One region of the Streptomyces sp. NPDC043176 genome, then DNA from elsewhere that is predicted to be linked to it. Evidence: riboswitches for the same ligand, from Rfam matches in the RefSeq annotation. Region 1 holds a riboswitch; the other holds the start of a gene.
The links. Region 1 has a riboswitch for glycine ahead of gcvP (aminomethyl-transferring glycine dehydrogenase). Riboswitches for the same ligand answer to the same signal wherever they lie in the genome.

Region 1 (7,497 bases):
GTACGTCAACCGTGAGCCGATCGACTCGGTCGTTCTGTCCAACGGCGACGAGGTGCAGATCGGCAAGTACCGGCTGGTCTTCTACTCGAGCCAGCGGGGCGTGTGACGCCTCGGAGAAGCCTTCAGGGAAGGTCCATGCTGCGAACACCGACGGGCGGTGCCGGATCCGGCACCGCCGCCGCGGGCGACCGGCTGGTGAGCATCGGCACGGTGCTGAACCAGCTGCGCGACGAATTTCCCGAAGTGACGATCTCCAAGATCCGGTTCCTGGAGGCCGAGGGGCTGGTCGAGCCCCGGCGGACGGCCTCCGGGTACCGGAAGTTCAGCCCGCAGGACGTGGAGCGGCTCGCTCAGATCCTGCGGATGCAGCGGGACCACTACCTCCCGCTGAAGGTCATCCGTGAGCACCTCGACGCCCTCGCCCGAGGGGAGCAGATCAGCCTTCCTGCGCCCGGGCGCCGGCGGGATCTGCTGGAAGGTGCCTGGGAGCAGGACACGGAGCCGCAGACCGCGGTGCGGATCGGGCGGGCCGAGCTGATCGCCGCGGCCGAGGTGACCGAGACCGAGCTCGTCGAGTGGGAGTCGTACGGTCTGATCGCCGAGGCGGACGGCGGGGGCTACGACGCCGAGAGCGTGACGGTCGCCAGACTCGTAGCGGATCTGGGGAGATTCGGTCTGGAGCCCCGGCACCTGCGGGCCGTGAAGGCGGCCGCGGACCGGGAGGCCGGGCTGATCGAGCAGGTGGTCGCACCGCTGCGCCGGCACCGGAATCCGCAGACCAGGGCCCATGCGGAGGCCACCGCGCAGGAGCTCGCGGCGCAGTCGGTGCGGCTGCACGCGGCGCTGGTCCAGACGGCTCTGGGCATCCGGCTGCAGTGAGCCGGAGAGGGCCCGACTATCCAAACCGGTCGGGCACGTCCTAGGGTTGCTGTGTGAACGAGCTCGACGTTGTGGGTGTCCGGGTGGAAATGCCCTCCAACCAGCCGATCGTGCTCCTGCGTGAAGTGGGAGGCGATCGGTATCTCCCCATCTGGATCGGACCGGGGGAGGCGACCGCGATCGCCTTCGCCCAGCAAGGGATGGCGCCGCCGCGACCGCTGACGCACGACCTGTTCAAGGACGTGCTGGAGGCCGTGGGACAGGAGCTCACCGAAGTCCGCATCACGGATCTGCGTGACGGGGTCTTCTACGCCGAGCTGGTCTTCGCCAGCGGCGTCGAGGTGAGCGCGCGGCCGTCCGACGCGATAGCCCTGGCCCTGCGTACCGGGACGCCGATCTTCGGCAGTGACGGTGTGCTGGACGACGCGGGCATCGCGATTCCGGATGAGCAGGAGGACGAGGTGGAGAAGTTCCGCGAGTTCCTCGACCAGATCTCACCGGAGGACTTCGGGACCAACAGCCAGTGAGGCGCGAGGCCGCGTCCGGACGCCGTTCGCGGGGTGCCGTCAGCGCATTCGAGTAGCCTTTCCCCGGGGAGAGACACGGGAAACCACTCTCAGGGTGATTATCACTCGGCGTGCCGAGTGTGGCGATCGTTGACGCACCCCTGGTGACTGCCTACCTTCGTGTGGGCAGGTCAAGGACGGAGGGTCGGCGTGATGAGCAGCGCGGACGGTACGGCGGGTAGCTCGCTCGGACGCGTGTCCGGGGAGAGCGGTCCGTATCCGCTTCACGGCAGTGTGGGCGACTTCGGGACGGACGCGAGTGCCGGCGCGGCGGACGAGGCGGTCGGCTACCGCGGACCGACGGCCTGCGCGGCCGCGGGTATCACCTATCGCCAGCTGGACTACTGGGCGCGCACGGGGCTCGTGGAGCCGAGTGTGCGGCCCGCGTACGGGTCGGGAACCCAGCGGCTGTACAGCTTCCGCGATGTCGTCGTGCTGAAGATCGTCAAGCGTTTCCTCGACACCGGGGTCGCCCTGCAGAACATCCGGGCCGCGGTGCAGCACCTGCGGGCCAGGGGCTTTCGCGATCTGGAGCGGATGACGCTCATGAGCGACGGGGCCACGGTCTACGAGTGCTCGTCGCCCGACGAGGTCGTCGACCTGCTCCAGGGTGGGCAGGGCGTCTTCGGGATCGCCGTCGGGGTCGTGTGGCGGGACGTCGAGGCGGCGCTGTCGCAGCTGCACGGGGAGCGTGTCGACACGGGCGAGACGCTCGTCGGGCACAACCCGGGCGACGAGCTGGCGAGGCGGCGGCGGGACAAGGCCGTCTGAGCGGAGGGCGGGTTCCGGTACGTCCCCGCGGGGTCGGCCGGAGCCCCTCCGGCCGGGTGTCGGGGCCGCGCCGGGGCTCCCGACCGTGATTTTCGTGGCCCCGCGGCTTTCGCCCGGGGCCGTTGTCAGTGGCGTAAGGCAGCATCGGAACCGTGAGAGCCGCGCCGACGATCCTGCATCTCGACATGGATGCGTTCTTCGCCGCCGCCGAGCAGGCGGCCAAGCCCAGCCTGCGCGGGAAGCCCGTGGTGGTCGGCGGGCTCGGGCCGCGGGGTGTCGTCGCGACCGCCTCCTACGAGGCGCGGCGGTTCGGCGTGCACTCGGCGATGCCCATGGGGCAGGCGCGGCGGCTGGCGCCGAACGCCGCCTACCTCGTGCCCCGCTTCGCCTTCTACCGGTCGATCAGCGAACAGGTGATGGAGCTGCTGGGGCGGCTCTCGCCGCTCGTGGAGCCGCTCAGCCTGGACGAGGCGTTCGTCGATCTCGAGGCCGGAGGGGTCGCCCACGACAGTGCGAGCGCGCGGACCGCGGGGGAGCGGCTGCGGATCGACATCCTGGCGACGACGGGCCTGACGGGGTCGGTGGGTCTCGCGGGGTCGAAGATGATCGCGAAGATCGCCTCCGAGGAGGCCAAGCCGAACGGGCTGGTCCTCATCGAGCCCGGCACCGAGCGGGAGCTGCTGGGGCCGAGGTCCGTGCGGATCCTGCCCGGGGTGGGGCCCGCGACGGGGGAGCACCTGAGGCGGGCCGGCATGACCACCGTGTCCGACCTCGCCGAGGCGGGCGAGGACGAGCTCGTGCGGCTTCTGGGCCGGGCCCACGGGGCCTCGCTGTACCGGATGGCCCAGGGGTACGACGACCGGCCGGTGGTCGCCGAGCGGGACGCCAAGTCGGTCTCGGTCGAGGACACGTTCGACGTGGACCTGCACGACCGGGTGCGGATCAGGGTCGAGGTGGAGCGGCTGGCCGACCGGTGTGTGGGGCGTTTGCGGGCCTCGGGGCACTCCGGACGGACGATCGTCCTGAAGGTGCGGCGGTACGACTTCTCGACCCTGACCCGGTCCGAGACGCTGCGGGGGCCCACCGACGACCCCGGCGTCGTGCGGGAGGCCGTGGGACGGCTCCTGGAGGCCGTGGACACCACCGGGGGCGTACGGCTCCTCGGGGTGGGGGTGAGCGGGCTCGCGGACTACACGCAGGAGGACCTGTTCGCTCAGGCGGGTGCGGGGGAGAGCGCCACGGCCGTCTCTCCGGCCACTGAGGCCTCCTCTGTGCCCTCCGCGCTCCCGGCGGTCACAGAGGGGACCGAAGAGCCGTCCGGGCCCGTGGAGCGGCACTGGGCGCCCGGGAGGGACGTGCGGCACGCGGTGTACGGGGCGGGGTGGGTGCAGGGGAGCGGCGTCGGGCGGGTCACCGTCCGGTTCGAGGAACCGGGGTCAGCGGCGCCGGGAAGGGTCCGGACGTTCGCCGTGGACGACCCCGACCTGGTGGAGGGGGAGCCGCTGCCGCTGGTGGGATGAGCGGCGACGAGCGGCACGGAAAGGGCCCGCGAGGACGCGGGCCCTTTGAAGACGTCCGGTCGATGAGGCCGGGTGGGGTGAGCCCGGCCTGGTCGGGAGGGCTTCCGGCGGGTCAGGTGCCGTCCTGGCCGGCGAGGCGGCCGAAGTCGGTGTCGGGGTAGTCGGAGGGCGGCGGGGGCAGGGTGAGGCTGTAGTGGCGGTAAAGCTGGAGTTCCTGCTCCGGGGAGAGGTGGCGGCCGACGCCGAAGTCCGGGGCGTCCTTGATGAGGGCCCGCTCGTAGGGGATGTGGAGGCCGTCGGCGAGGAGATCGCTCGGTTCCAGGGGGACGAAGGCGTCCCGGCTGAACAGGCCGGTGCGGACGGCGGCCCATTCCGGGATGCCGGTCGCGTCGTCGAGGTACACCTCGTCCACGGTGCCGATCTTGCGGCCGTTCCGGTCGAACGCCTTGCGGCCGATCAGGCTGCGCGGATCGATGTCGGTCTGCACGGTCCCTCCAACTGGTCGCAACTGCTCTACACCCCTACGAAAGTGCACAACTGGGATGTCGGCCACTTGAGCGAAGGGAGAGACAACCGCGCTGGTAGGCTGGCTGTGGCTGTCGACCCTGTGCGGGAGAGTCCCCCGGAGAAACCTTCCGGTGGGCGCCGAAGGAGCAAATCCTCCCCGGAATCTCTCAGGCCCCTGTACCGCGCGGACGAGGTCACTCTGGAAAGCAGAGCGGTGTCCGACGACGGCACGCGCTCTCACCGACGGTGAAAGCCGGTGTGCCGTGAGGCGTGCCGGTGAAACTCTCAGGTTGAGATGACAGAGGGGGAGGCCGTCCGGGTACCCGCGCCGTGGTGCCCCTCGCAGGTCGTGACGACCAGGAGGCCTCCGTAATGACCGCCAACCGCACTCCGCTCTCCGAGCTCGAACAGGGCATCCCGTTCGAGCAGCGGCACATCGGACCCGACGCCGAGGCGCGGGCCAAGATGCTCGCCCAGGTCGGTTACGGCTCGCTCGACGAACTCACCGCCGCCGCGGTGCCGGACGTGATCAAGAACGCCGAGGCGCTGGGCCTGCCCGCCGCCCGCACCGAGGCCGAGGTCCTCGCCGAGCTGCGCACGCTCGCCGACCGCAACCAGGTCCTGGCCCCCATGATCGGCCTCGGCTACTACGGCACCTTCACCCCGCCGGTCATCCTGCGGAACGTGATGGAGAACCCGGCCTGGTACACGGCGTACACCCCGTACCAGCCGGAGATCTCCCAGGGTCGCCTCGAGGCCCTCCTGAACTTCCAGACGATGGTCGCTGACCTGACCGGTCTGCCCACCTCCGGCGCCTCCCTCCTCGACGAGGGCACCGCCGCCGCCGAGGCCATGGCGCTGTCCCGCCGTGTCGGCAAGGTCAAGAACGGCGTCTTCCTCGTCGACGCCGACGCCCTGCCGCAGACGATCGCCGTCATCGAGACCCGAGCCGAGCCGACCGGTGTCGAGGTCGTCGTCGCCGACCTGAGCGAGGGCATCCCCGCCGAGGTCGCCGAGCGCGGTGTCTTCGGCGTGCTCCTGCAGTACCCGGGTGCCTCCGGTGCCGTCCGCGACATCAAGCCGCTGGTCGACGCCGCCCACGAGCTCGGCGCGATCGTCACCGTCGCCGCCGACCTGCTCGCCCTCACGCTGCTCACCTCGCCCGGCGAGCTGGGCGCGGACATCGCCGTCGGAACGACGCAGCGCTTCGGCGTGCCGATGGGCTTCGGCGGTCCGCACGCCGGCTACATGGCCGTCCAGGACAAGCACGCCCGTTCCCTGCCCGGCCGCCTCGTGGGCGTCTCCGTCGACGCCGACGGCAACCGCGCCTACCGCCTGGCCCTGCAGACCCGCGAGCAGCACATCCGCCGCGAGAAGGCCACCAGCAACATCTGTACCGCTCAGGTGCTGCTCGCCGTCATGGCCGGCATGTACGCCGTCTACCACGGTCCGGACGGCCTGAAGCAGATCGCGCAGCGCACGCACCGCTACGCCGCCATCCTGGCCGCCGGCCTGACCGCCGGGGGCGTGGAGCTCACCCAGGGCGCCTTCTTCGACACCGTCACCGCCCGCGTCCCGGGCAAGGCCGACGAGGTCGTGGCCGCCGCCCGCGAGGCCGGCGTGAACCTCCACCGCGTCGACGCCGACCTCGTGTCGGTCTCGTGCGACGAGACCACCGGGCGCGAGCAGCTCGCCGCCGTCTGGGGCGCCTTCGGCGTCGCCGCCGACATCGAGGCCCTCGACGCCGTCACCGAGGACACGCTGCCCGCCGGGCTGCTGCGCTCCGACGCGTACCTGACCCACCCGGTCTTCCACGCGCACCGCTCCGAGACCTCGATGCTGCGCTACCTGCGCAAGCTCGCGGACCGCGACTACGCGCTGGACCGCGGCATGATCCCGCTCGGCTCCTGCACGATGAAGCTGAACGCGACCACCGAGATGGAGCCGGTGACCTGGCCCGAGTTCGGCCAGATGCACCCCTTCGCCCCGGTCGAGCAGGCGCAGGGCTACCTCACGCTCATCACCGAGCTGGAGGAGCGCCTCGCCGAGGTCACCGGCTACGACAAGGTGTCGATCCAGCCCAACGCCGGTTCGCAGGGCGAGCTGGCCGGCCTCCTCGCGGTCCGCGCCTACCACCGCGCCAACGGCGACCTCCAGCGCACGGTCTGCCTCATCCCGTCCTCCGCGCACGGCACCAACGCCGCCTCCGCGGTGATGGCCGGCATGAAGGTCGTCGTCGTCAGGACCGCCGACGACGGCGAGGTCGACGTCGAGGACCTGCGCGCCAAGATCGCCCAGTACCGCGACGAGCTGTCCGTGCTGATGATCACCTACCCGTCGACCCACGGTGTGTTCGAGGAGCACGTCGCCGACATCTGCGCCGAGGTCCACGAGGCCGGCGGCCAGGTGTACGTCGACGGCGCCAACCTCAACGCGCTGGTCGGTCTGGCCAAGCCGGGCAAGTTCGGCGGCGACGTCTCGCACCTGAACCTGCACAAGACCTTCTGCATCCCGCACGGCGGCGGCGGCCCCGGCGTCGGCCCGGTCGGCGTCCGCGCCCACCTCGCCCCGTACCTGCCGAACCACCCGCTCCAGCCCACCGCGGGCCCGGAGACCGGCGTCGGCCCGATCTCGGCCGCCCCGTGGGGCTCCGCGGGCATCCTGCCGATCTCGTGGTCGTACGTCCGCCTGATGGGCGGCGAGGGCCTCAAGCGCGCCACCCAGGTCGCCGTCCTCGCGGCGAACTACATCGCCAAGCGCCTGGAGCCGCACTTCCCGGTGCTCTACACCGGTCCGGCCGGTCTGGTCGCCCACGAGTGCATCGTGGACCTGCGCCCGCTGTCGAAGGCGACGGGCGTCACGGTCGACGACATCGCGAAGCGCCTCATCGACTACGGCTTCCACGCCCCGACGATGTCCTTCCCGGTGGCCGGCACGCTGATGATCGAGCCGACCGAGTCCGAGGACCTCACCGAGCTCGACCGCTTCTGCGACACGATGATCGCGATCCGCGCCGAGATCGAGAAGGTCGCCTCGGGCCAGTGGCCCGCCGACGACAACCCGCTGCACAACGCGCCGCACACCGCGGCCGCGCTGGGCGGCGAGTGGAACCACCCGTACACCCGTGACGAGGCGGTCTTCCCGGCCGGCGTCTCGGCCGCCGACAAGTACTGGCCGCCGGTCCGCCGCATCGACGGCGCCTTCGGCGACCGGAACCTGGTCTGCTCCTGCCCGCCGATGGACGACTACGACAA
Region 2 (7,497 bases), on a different contig from region 1:
ACTTGACGCTCATGTCGGCGCCGGTCTCCTTCATCGTCTTGATGACCTTGTCGAGGGAGACCAGGTGGCTGCCGTCGCCGCGCATCGACATCTTGGCGGCCGTGACGGCCTTGACCGACGCCATGCCGTTCCGCTCGATGCAGGGGATCTGGACCAGACCGCCGACCGGGTCGCAGGTCAGGCCCAGGTTGTGCTCCATGCCGATCTCGGCCGCGTTCTCCACCTGGGCCGGGCTGCCGCCGAGGACCTCGGCGAGCGCGCCGGCCGCCATCGAGCAGGCCGAGCCGACCTCGCCCTGGCAGCCGACCTCGGCGCCGGAGATCGAGGCGTTCTCCTTGAAGAGCATGCCGACCGCGCCGGCCGCGAGGAGGAAGCGGACGACGCCGTCCTCGTCCGCGCCCGGGACGAAGTTCATGTAGTAGTGCAGGACCGCCGGGATGATGCCGGCCGCGCCGTTCGTCGGGGCGGTGACCACCCGGCCGCCCGCCGCGTTCTCCTCGTTCACGGCCATCGCGTAGAGGGTGATCCACTCCATGGCGTGTGCCTTCGGGTCGCCCTCGGAGCGCAGGTTGCGGGCCAGGGTGGAGGCGCGGCGGCGGACCTTCAGGCCGCCGGGCAGGATGCCCTCGCGGGCCATGCCGCGCGCGACGCAGGCCTGCATGACCCGCCAGATCTCCAGGAGGCCCCCGCGGATCTCGTCCTCGGTGCGCCAGGCCTTCTCGTTCTCCAGCATCAGCGAGGAGATCGACAGACCGGTCTCCTTCGCCAGGCGGAGCAGCTCGTCGCCGGTGCGGAAGGGGTACTTCAGGACGGTGTCGTCGGGGACGATCGGGTTCTCGCCCTTGACGGCGTCCTCGTCGACGACGAAGCCGCCGCCGACGGAGTAGTACGTCTTCTCCAGGACGAGGCCGCCCTCGGCGTCGTACGCGAAGACGGTCATGCCGTTGGCGTGGTACGGGAGCGCCTTGCGGCGGTGCAGGATCAGGTCGGCGTCGAAGTCGAAGGGGATCTCGTGGGCGCCGAGCAGGTTGATCCGGCCGCTCGCCTTGATCCGCTCGAACTCGTCGTCGGCGGTCTCGACGTTCACCGTGCGCGGCGAGCTGCCCTCCAGCCCCAGCAGGACCGCCTTCGGGGTGCCGTGGCCGTGGCCGGTCGCGCCGAGCGAGCCGTACAGCTCCGCTCGTATGCGCGCCGTGTGGGCGAGCAGGCCCTCGTTCTTCAGCCGGCGGGCGAACATCCTGGCAGCCCTCATGGGGCCCACCGTGTGGGAGCTCGACGGACCGATGCCGATCGAGAACAGGTCGAAGACCGAGATGGCCACGGGAGGACTCCTTGTGGGGGCTAGACGCCGTTGTCTGCCGGGGTGGAGCAGAAAAGCGCGAAGAAGGGCTGAGCATGGGCCGGGGCACCGCGCTCACTGTCCAGTGTGCGCGGTGCCCCGGAGCCATCGTACGAACGAAACCGGAACTAAATCGTACGAAATTACTTCAGGCCGGGGTACAGCGGGTGCTTGTCGGCCAGCGCGGTCACCCGGGCCTTGAGGGCCGCGGCCTTGTCGGCGTCGAAGCCCGGCTTCAGGGTCTCCGCGATGACGTCGGCGACCTCGGCGAAGTCGTCCGCCTGGAAGCCGCGGGTCGCGAGCGCCGGCGTACCGATGCGCAGACCCGAGGTGACCATCGGCGGGCGCGGGTCGTTCGGAACGGCGTTCCGGTTGACCGTGATGCCGACCTCGTGGAGACGGTCCTCGGCCTGCTGGCCGTCGAGCTCGGAGTCACGCAGGTCCACCAGGACCAGGTGCACGTCCGTGCCGCCGGACAGGACCGAGACGCCGTGGGCGGTGACGTCGTCCTGGACCAGGCGCTCGGCGAGGGCGCGGGCGCCGTCCAGGGTGCGCTGCTGGCGCTCCTTGAACTCCTCCGAGGCCGCGACCTTGAAGGAGACGGCCTTGGCCGCGATCACGTGCTCCAGCGGGCCCCCCTGGAAACCGGGGAAGACCGAGGAGTTCAGCTTCTTCGCGAACTCCTTCTTCGCCAGGATGATGCCGCCGCGGGGGCCGCCGAGCGTCTTGTGCGTGGTGGAGGTCACCACGTCCGCGTACTCGACCGGGTTCGGGTGCAGACCGGCGGCGACCAGGCCCGCGAAGTGGGCCATGTCGACCCACAGGTAGGCCTCGACCTCGTCGGCGATCCGGCGGAACTCCGCGAAGTCCAGCTGGCGCGGGTAGGCGGACCAGCCCGCGATGATGACCTTCGGGCGGTGCTCCTTGGCGAGGCGCTCGACCTCGGCCATGTCGACCAGGCCGGCCTCGTCCACGTGGTACGCGACCACGTTGAACTGCTTGCCCGAGAAGTTCAGGCGCATGCCGTGGGTCAGGTGACCGCCGTGCGCCAGGTCCAGACCCAGGATCGTGTCGCCCGGCTGGGCGATCGCGAAGAGGGCGGCCTGGTTCGCGGAGGCGCCGGAGTGCGGCTGGACGTTGGCGTACTCGGCGCCGAACAGGTCCTTGAGCCGGTCGATCGCGATCTGCTCGGCCACGTCGACGTGCTCGCAGCCGCCGTAGTAGCGGCGGCCCGGGTAGCCCTCGGCGTACTTGTTGGTGAGGACGGAGCCCTGGGCCTCCATGACCGCGACCGGAGCGAAGTTCTCCGACGCGATCATCTCGAGGGTGGACTGCTGACGGCGGAGCTCGGCGTCGACGGCGGCGGCGACGTCGGGGTCGAGCTCGTGGAGGGGAGTGTTCAGAAGCGACATGAATCGATCCCTAGGGGGTCTCGGTTAGCCGGCGGTGAAGGCGGTGTACTCGTCGGCGGAGAGCAGGTCCTTCGGCTCGTCCGCGAGGCGCACCTTGAACAGCCAGCCGCCCTCGAACGGGGCGGAGTTCACCAGCGACGGGTCGTCGACGACGTCCTGGTTCGCCTCGACGACCTCGCCGGTCACCGGCGAGTACAGCTCGCTGACGGACTTGGTCGACTCCAGCTCGCCACATTCCTCGCCCGCGGTCACGGTGCTGCCGACCTCGGGGAGCTGGACGTACACGATGTCGCCGAGCGCGTTCGCAGCGTGCTCGGTGATGCCGACGGTCGCGACGCCGTCAACGGCGTCCGTCAGCCACTCGTGCTCCTTGCTGTAGCGAAGCTGCTGGGGGTTGCTCATGGCCTGATTCTCCTGGATCGGGGGAGTACTGATGTACGTGGGTCTTGCGGGGTGAGACGCCGGGTGAGACGAATGCGTCACTTCTGGCGCTTGTAGAACGGCAGCGCCACGACCTCGTAGGGCTCGTGGGTGCCGCGGATGTCCACACCTACACCCGCGGTGCCGGGCGCGGCGTGCGCCGCGTCGACGTACGCGATGGCGATCGGCTTGCCGAGGGTCGGGGACGGCGCGCCCGAGGTGATCTCACCGACGACCTCACCGCCGGCGACGACCTGGAAGCCGGCGCGCGGGACGCGGCGGCCCTCGGCGACCAGACCGACGAGCTTGCGCGGCGGGGCGGTCTCGGCGCGCTCGGCGGCGGCCTCCAGCGCCTTGCGGCCGACGAAGTCGCCGGGCTTCTCGAACTTCACGACCCGGCCGAGGCCCGCGTCGAAGGGGGTGAGGGCGGTGGTCAGCTCGTGGCCGTACAGCGGCATGCCCGCCTCCAGGCGGAGCGTGTCACGGCAGGACAGGCCGCAGGGGACCAGGCCGACGCCCGCGCCCGCCTCGGTCAGCGTCGTCCAGACGCCCTCCGCGTGCTCCGGCTTCAGGAACAGCTCGAAGCCGTCCTCGCCGGTGTAGCCGGTACGGGCGATCAGCGCGGGCACCCCCGCGACCGTGCCCGGCAGGCCGGCGTAGTACTTCAGGCCGTCCAGGTCGGCGTCGGTGATCGACTTCAGGATGCCGGGGGACTCCGGGCCCTGGACCGCGATCAGGGCGTACGCGTCGCGGTCGTCGCGGACCTCGGCGTCGAAGCCCTCCGAGCGGGCCACGAGCGCGTCCAGGACGATCTGCGCGTTGGAGGCGTTGGCGACGACCATGTACTCCGTCTCGCCCAGGCGGTAGACGATCAGGTCGTCGAGGATGCCGCCGTCCTCCTGGCAGATCATCGTGTAGCGCGCGCGGCCGTTGCCCACCGTGGAGATGTTGCCGACCAGGGCGTAGTCCAGCAGGTCGACGGCCTGCGGGCCGGTGACCGTGATCTCGCCCATGTGGGAGAGGTCGAAGAGGCCGGCCCTGGTGCGGACGGCGTTGTGCTCGTCGCGCTCGCTGGTGTACCGCAGCGGCATGTCCCAGCCCGCGAAGTCGGTCATGGTCGCGCCCAGCGAACGATGCAGGGCATCGAGGGCGGTCAGACGGGGGGCAGTGCTCATGGGGTGGCTCCCGGGTCCCAAGGGCGTGATCGGTGACGAAACACATGACGGGCGAGGACGTCCTCCCCATCTGTCATGGAACCTGAGAGGTTCACCGAGAGCATCTCGTCACCGAGAGATCGGCTTGCACCTTGGGTGGGGACACAGCAGGGTGTCCCGCTTTTCAGATCTGCCTCATCCGCGCGGTACGGGGCCTGAGAGATTCAAGGGAGGGTCTTGCTCCTTCGGCGTCCGGACGCGTTCGGCTGTCCGGAACTCTCCCGCGCGGATTCGAGCGGCCGGTATGCGATTGTGTGGCGACTGTGCGCGCCTGGCGGGCACATCATTGCACGCGGTGTCGGCGGGGCAAATCGCTTGTGTCTCATTACCGTTTCTTTACACTTTGTGGGCAAGGGTCTCCTCAGGTCTCCTGAGACCCGACAGGGGGAGCGCGATGAGGACCGAGCACACCGGGGCGTACGCGACGAGCACCGGCATACCGGCCCAGCGGGCCCGCGCGAGGACGCGCGGCCGGGGCCGGCTGCTGCGGGACCTCCGCGAGCGCGGCGGCCGCGGTCCGCGCGCCCTCGTCTTCGCCGCCGGCGACCTCGTGGTCGTCTCCGGGCTGCCCGGCAGCGGCAAGTCCACCCTCATGAAGCGCGCCGCCGACGGCCACGGCATCGACTCCCAGGACGCCCGCGAGCGCTGGGAGCTCCGCATGCCCCGCCTCCTGCCGTACGCCGTCTACCGCCCCCTCGTGCGCCTCGCGCACTACGCCGGGCTCCGCCGCGCCCTGCGCTCCGGCGCGAGCGTGATCGTCCACGACTGCGGCACCCAGTCCTGGGTGCGCGGCTGGCTCGCCCGCGAGGCCCGCCGCCGGGGCCGCGCCCTGCACCTGCTGCTCCTCGACGTCACCCCGGACACCGCCAGGGCCGGCCAGGACGCCCGCGGCCGCGGCGTCTCCGCCTACGCCTTCGCCCGCCACCGGCGGGCCGTCGGCCGGCTGCTGCGGGCCGCCGAGTCCGGCAGCCTCCCGCCCGGCTGCGCCTCCGCCACCCTCCTCGACCGCGCCGCCACCGACACCCTCCGCCGCATCTCCTTCCGCGACACCGCCTGACGGCCCCGGGAGCCGCCGCCAGGGCCCGGGCGGGGGTGTCGTGGGGTCCTGCGCGGGGGTGCGCAAGCGTGCAGTGGGAGCCCGCGCGGGCGTGCCGTGGGATCCCGCGCGGGCGTGCCGTGGGGTTCAGGGCGAGGGTGCGCGGGGTGTCGTGGGGTCCCCGCGCGGGGGTGCACGGGGTGTCGTGGGGTTCCGGCGCCGGGCCCGTACCCTTCCCTTTTGGCCACGGCGGCGCCGGGGCGGCGTTAGGGTGCTGCCGGGCGGCCGGTACGGCAGGCCGTGCGAGAAGGGGAAACGCGACCGTGGACGTGACGTGGCCGGGCAACGAGCTCGAAGAGGTCCTTGCCGCCTCACTCGGCAACCCCGCGGCGGGCGGCCGGCTCGTCGAGGTGCTGGGCCGCAGCCGGTTCTGGGTGCCCCTGCCGAACGGCGGCGGCCCCGACAGCCCCGACCTGGACCTCCCCACCATGGAGATCGACGGCGCGGCCTACGTCCCCGTCTTCAGCTCCGAGCAGCAGCTCCTCGCCTGTGTCGGCGACCACATGTCCTTCGCCGTCGCCCCCGCCCGTGACTTCGCCCGCGGCCTCCCCCCGCAGCTCGGCATCGCCGTGAACCCCGGCGGCACCGCCGGAGTCCCGCTGCCGCCGCCGGCCGTCGCCGAACTCTGCCGCGTCGGCCGGACCCCGCTCGACGGGCCCGCCACCGGCGGCCGCGTCCGGCTGTTCGAGCCCGACTGGCAGGACGACCCCGTCGACTTCCTCGCCGCCGCCTCCGCCGAGTTCGAGGCCACCGGCATCGTCACCACCGCCCGCCGTGCGCTCGCCAGCGTCGAGGGCACGGAACCGGCCCTCTTCATCGGCGTCCAGCTCACCCAATGGGAGGGCGCCGACCGGAACGCGCCCCTGGACGCCCTCGGCCGCGCCCTCGGCCGGGTCGAGGTCGCCTGGCCCGTCAACCTGATCCTGCTCGACATGGCGCAGGACCCGGTCGGCGACTGGATGCTGGAGCGGGTGCGCCCGTTCTACCAGCGCGCCGCCGTGTGAGCGACCCGCTGTTTAAGCTGAACTGACCGGTGAGCCGATCCGAATCGGCAGCGGCACCGAAGCCGCGCGGACATGGTGGACGGAAGAGGGGCGGGGACCCATGGTGAGCGCGTCAGGCACCGCTGCGGCCGGCGAGGTCGAGCGCATGCTGCGCGAGGTGGCACCCGGACGCTACGACGCGTACGAGCAGCTGCTGCACGCCCTCGCCGACGGCGAACTCCGGATGCTGCTCTGGCACGGCTCGCCCGGCTCGCCCGACGCCCAGTACGGGAACATGGAGGTCGACGGCTTCGGCTACGCGCCCTGCGTCACCTCCCCCCAGGAACTCGCAGCCTCCGGCTGGAACCGCGCCCACGAGCTCGTCACCGGCCGTGAGATCGCCCGCGCCCTCTACCCCGACCGCTGGGGCGTCTGGCTGAATCCGCACGCCCCGGGCGGCGGTGTCGGCATCCCCTGGGCCGACCTCCGCCGCATCGCCACCGGTCTCGACCGGATGCCCGCGGGACCGCTGCGCCTCTCCGAGCCCTCCCTGGAGATCCCGCAGTTCTACGCCCTGCTCACGCAGAACGCGCACCGCACCCCGGCCGTCCGCGCGCTGCGCCGCGGCTGGGTGCAGCCCGCGCTGGGCTCCCCGTACCTCGCCATCGGCCTCGACCTGTACGACACCTCCCCGGCGGCCGTCGACACGGTCCGGACGATGATGCGCCAGACGATCGGCTCCGTGCCCGACGGGCTGCCCGTCTCCACGGTCGCCCTCTCCGACGCGTACGACCCGGTGGCCCTCTGGCTGCGCGCGAACGCGCGTCCGTTCTACGACCGCGAGGCGCACGCGGGCCGCGGTTCCGCACCCGCCCCGGGGTACGGATACCCGCCGCCGATGCCGTCCGGATACTGAGACGCCACGCTTCTCTCCCTACGCCCCACAGGCCCCACGGGGCCTCGGCGGAGCCCTTCGTTCGCCCCAATTGAGGAGCTCAAACGCCCTGTTGGGCGACATGCCCGATTGTGGGGA

Region 2: linked by a shared signal. The riboswitch ahead of gcvT (glycine cleavage system aminomethyltransferase GcvT) and the one ahead of gcvP (aminomethyl-transferring glycine dehydrogenase) in region 1 are both predicted to bind glycine.

What each region holds. Positions count from the first base shown of each region.
Region 1 covers NZ_JBWKCA010000047.1:6,773-14,269, reverse strand. The annotation lists gene AC067A_RS36965 (FHA domain-containing protein) at 1-106, shown strand, start outside; gene ftsR (transcriptional regulator FtsR) at 136-879, shown strand; gene AC067A_RS36955 (bifunctional nuclease family protein) at 933-1,406, shown strand; gene AC067A_RS36950 (MerR family transcriptional regulator) at 1,599-2,216, shown strand; gene AC067A_RS36945 (DNA polymerase IV) at 2,369-3,736, shown strand; gene AC067A_RS36940 (PRC-barrel domain-containing protein) at 3,849-4,223, opposite strand; glycine riboswitch at 4,337-4,436, shown strand; gene gcvP (aminomethyl-transferring glycine dehydrogenase) at 4,616-7,497, shown strand, end outside.
Region 2 covers NZ_JBWKCA010000001.1:575,991-583,487, forward strand. The annotation lists gene AC067A_RS02535 (L-serine ammonia-lyase) at 1-1,321, opposite strand, end outside; gene glyA (serine hydroxymethyltransferase) at 1,483-2,751, opposite strand; gene gcvH (glycine cleavage system protein GcvH) at 2,776-3,153, opposite strand; gene gcvT (glycine cleavage system aminomethyltransferase GcvT) at 3,231-4,346, opposite strand; glycine riboswitch at 4,407-4,518, opposite strand; glycine riboswitch at 4,520-4,619, opposite strand; gene AC067A_RS02555 (AAA family ATPase) at 4,780-5,442, shown strand; gene AC067A_RS02560 (enhanced serine sensitivity protein SseB) at 5,745-6,485, shown strand; gene AC067A_RS02565 (enhanced serine sensitivity protein SseB C-terminal domain-containing protein) at 6,589-7,380, shown strand.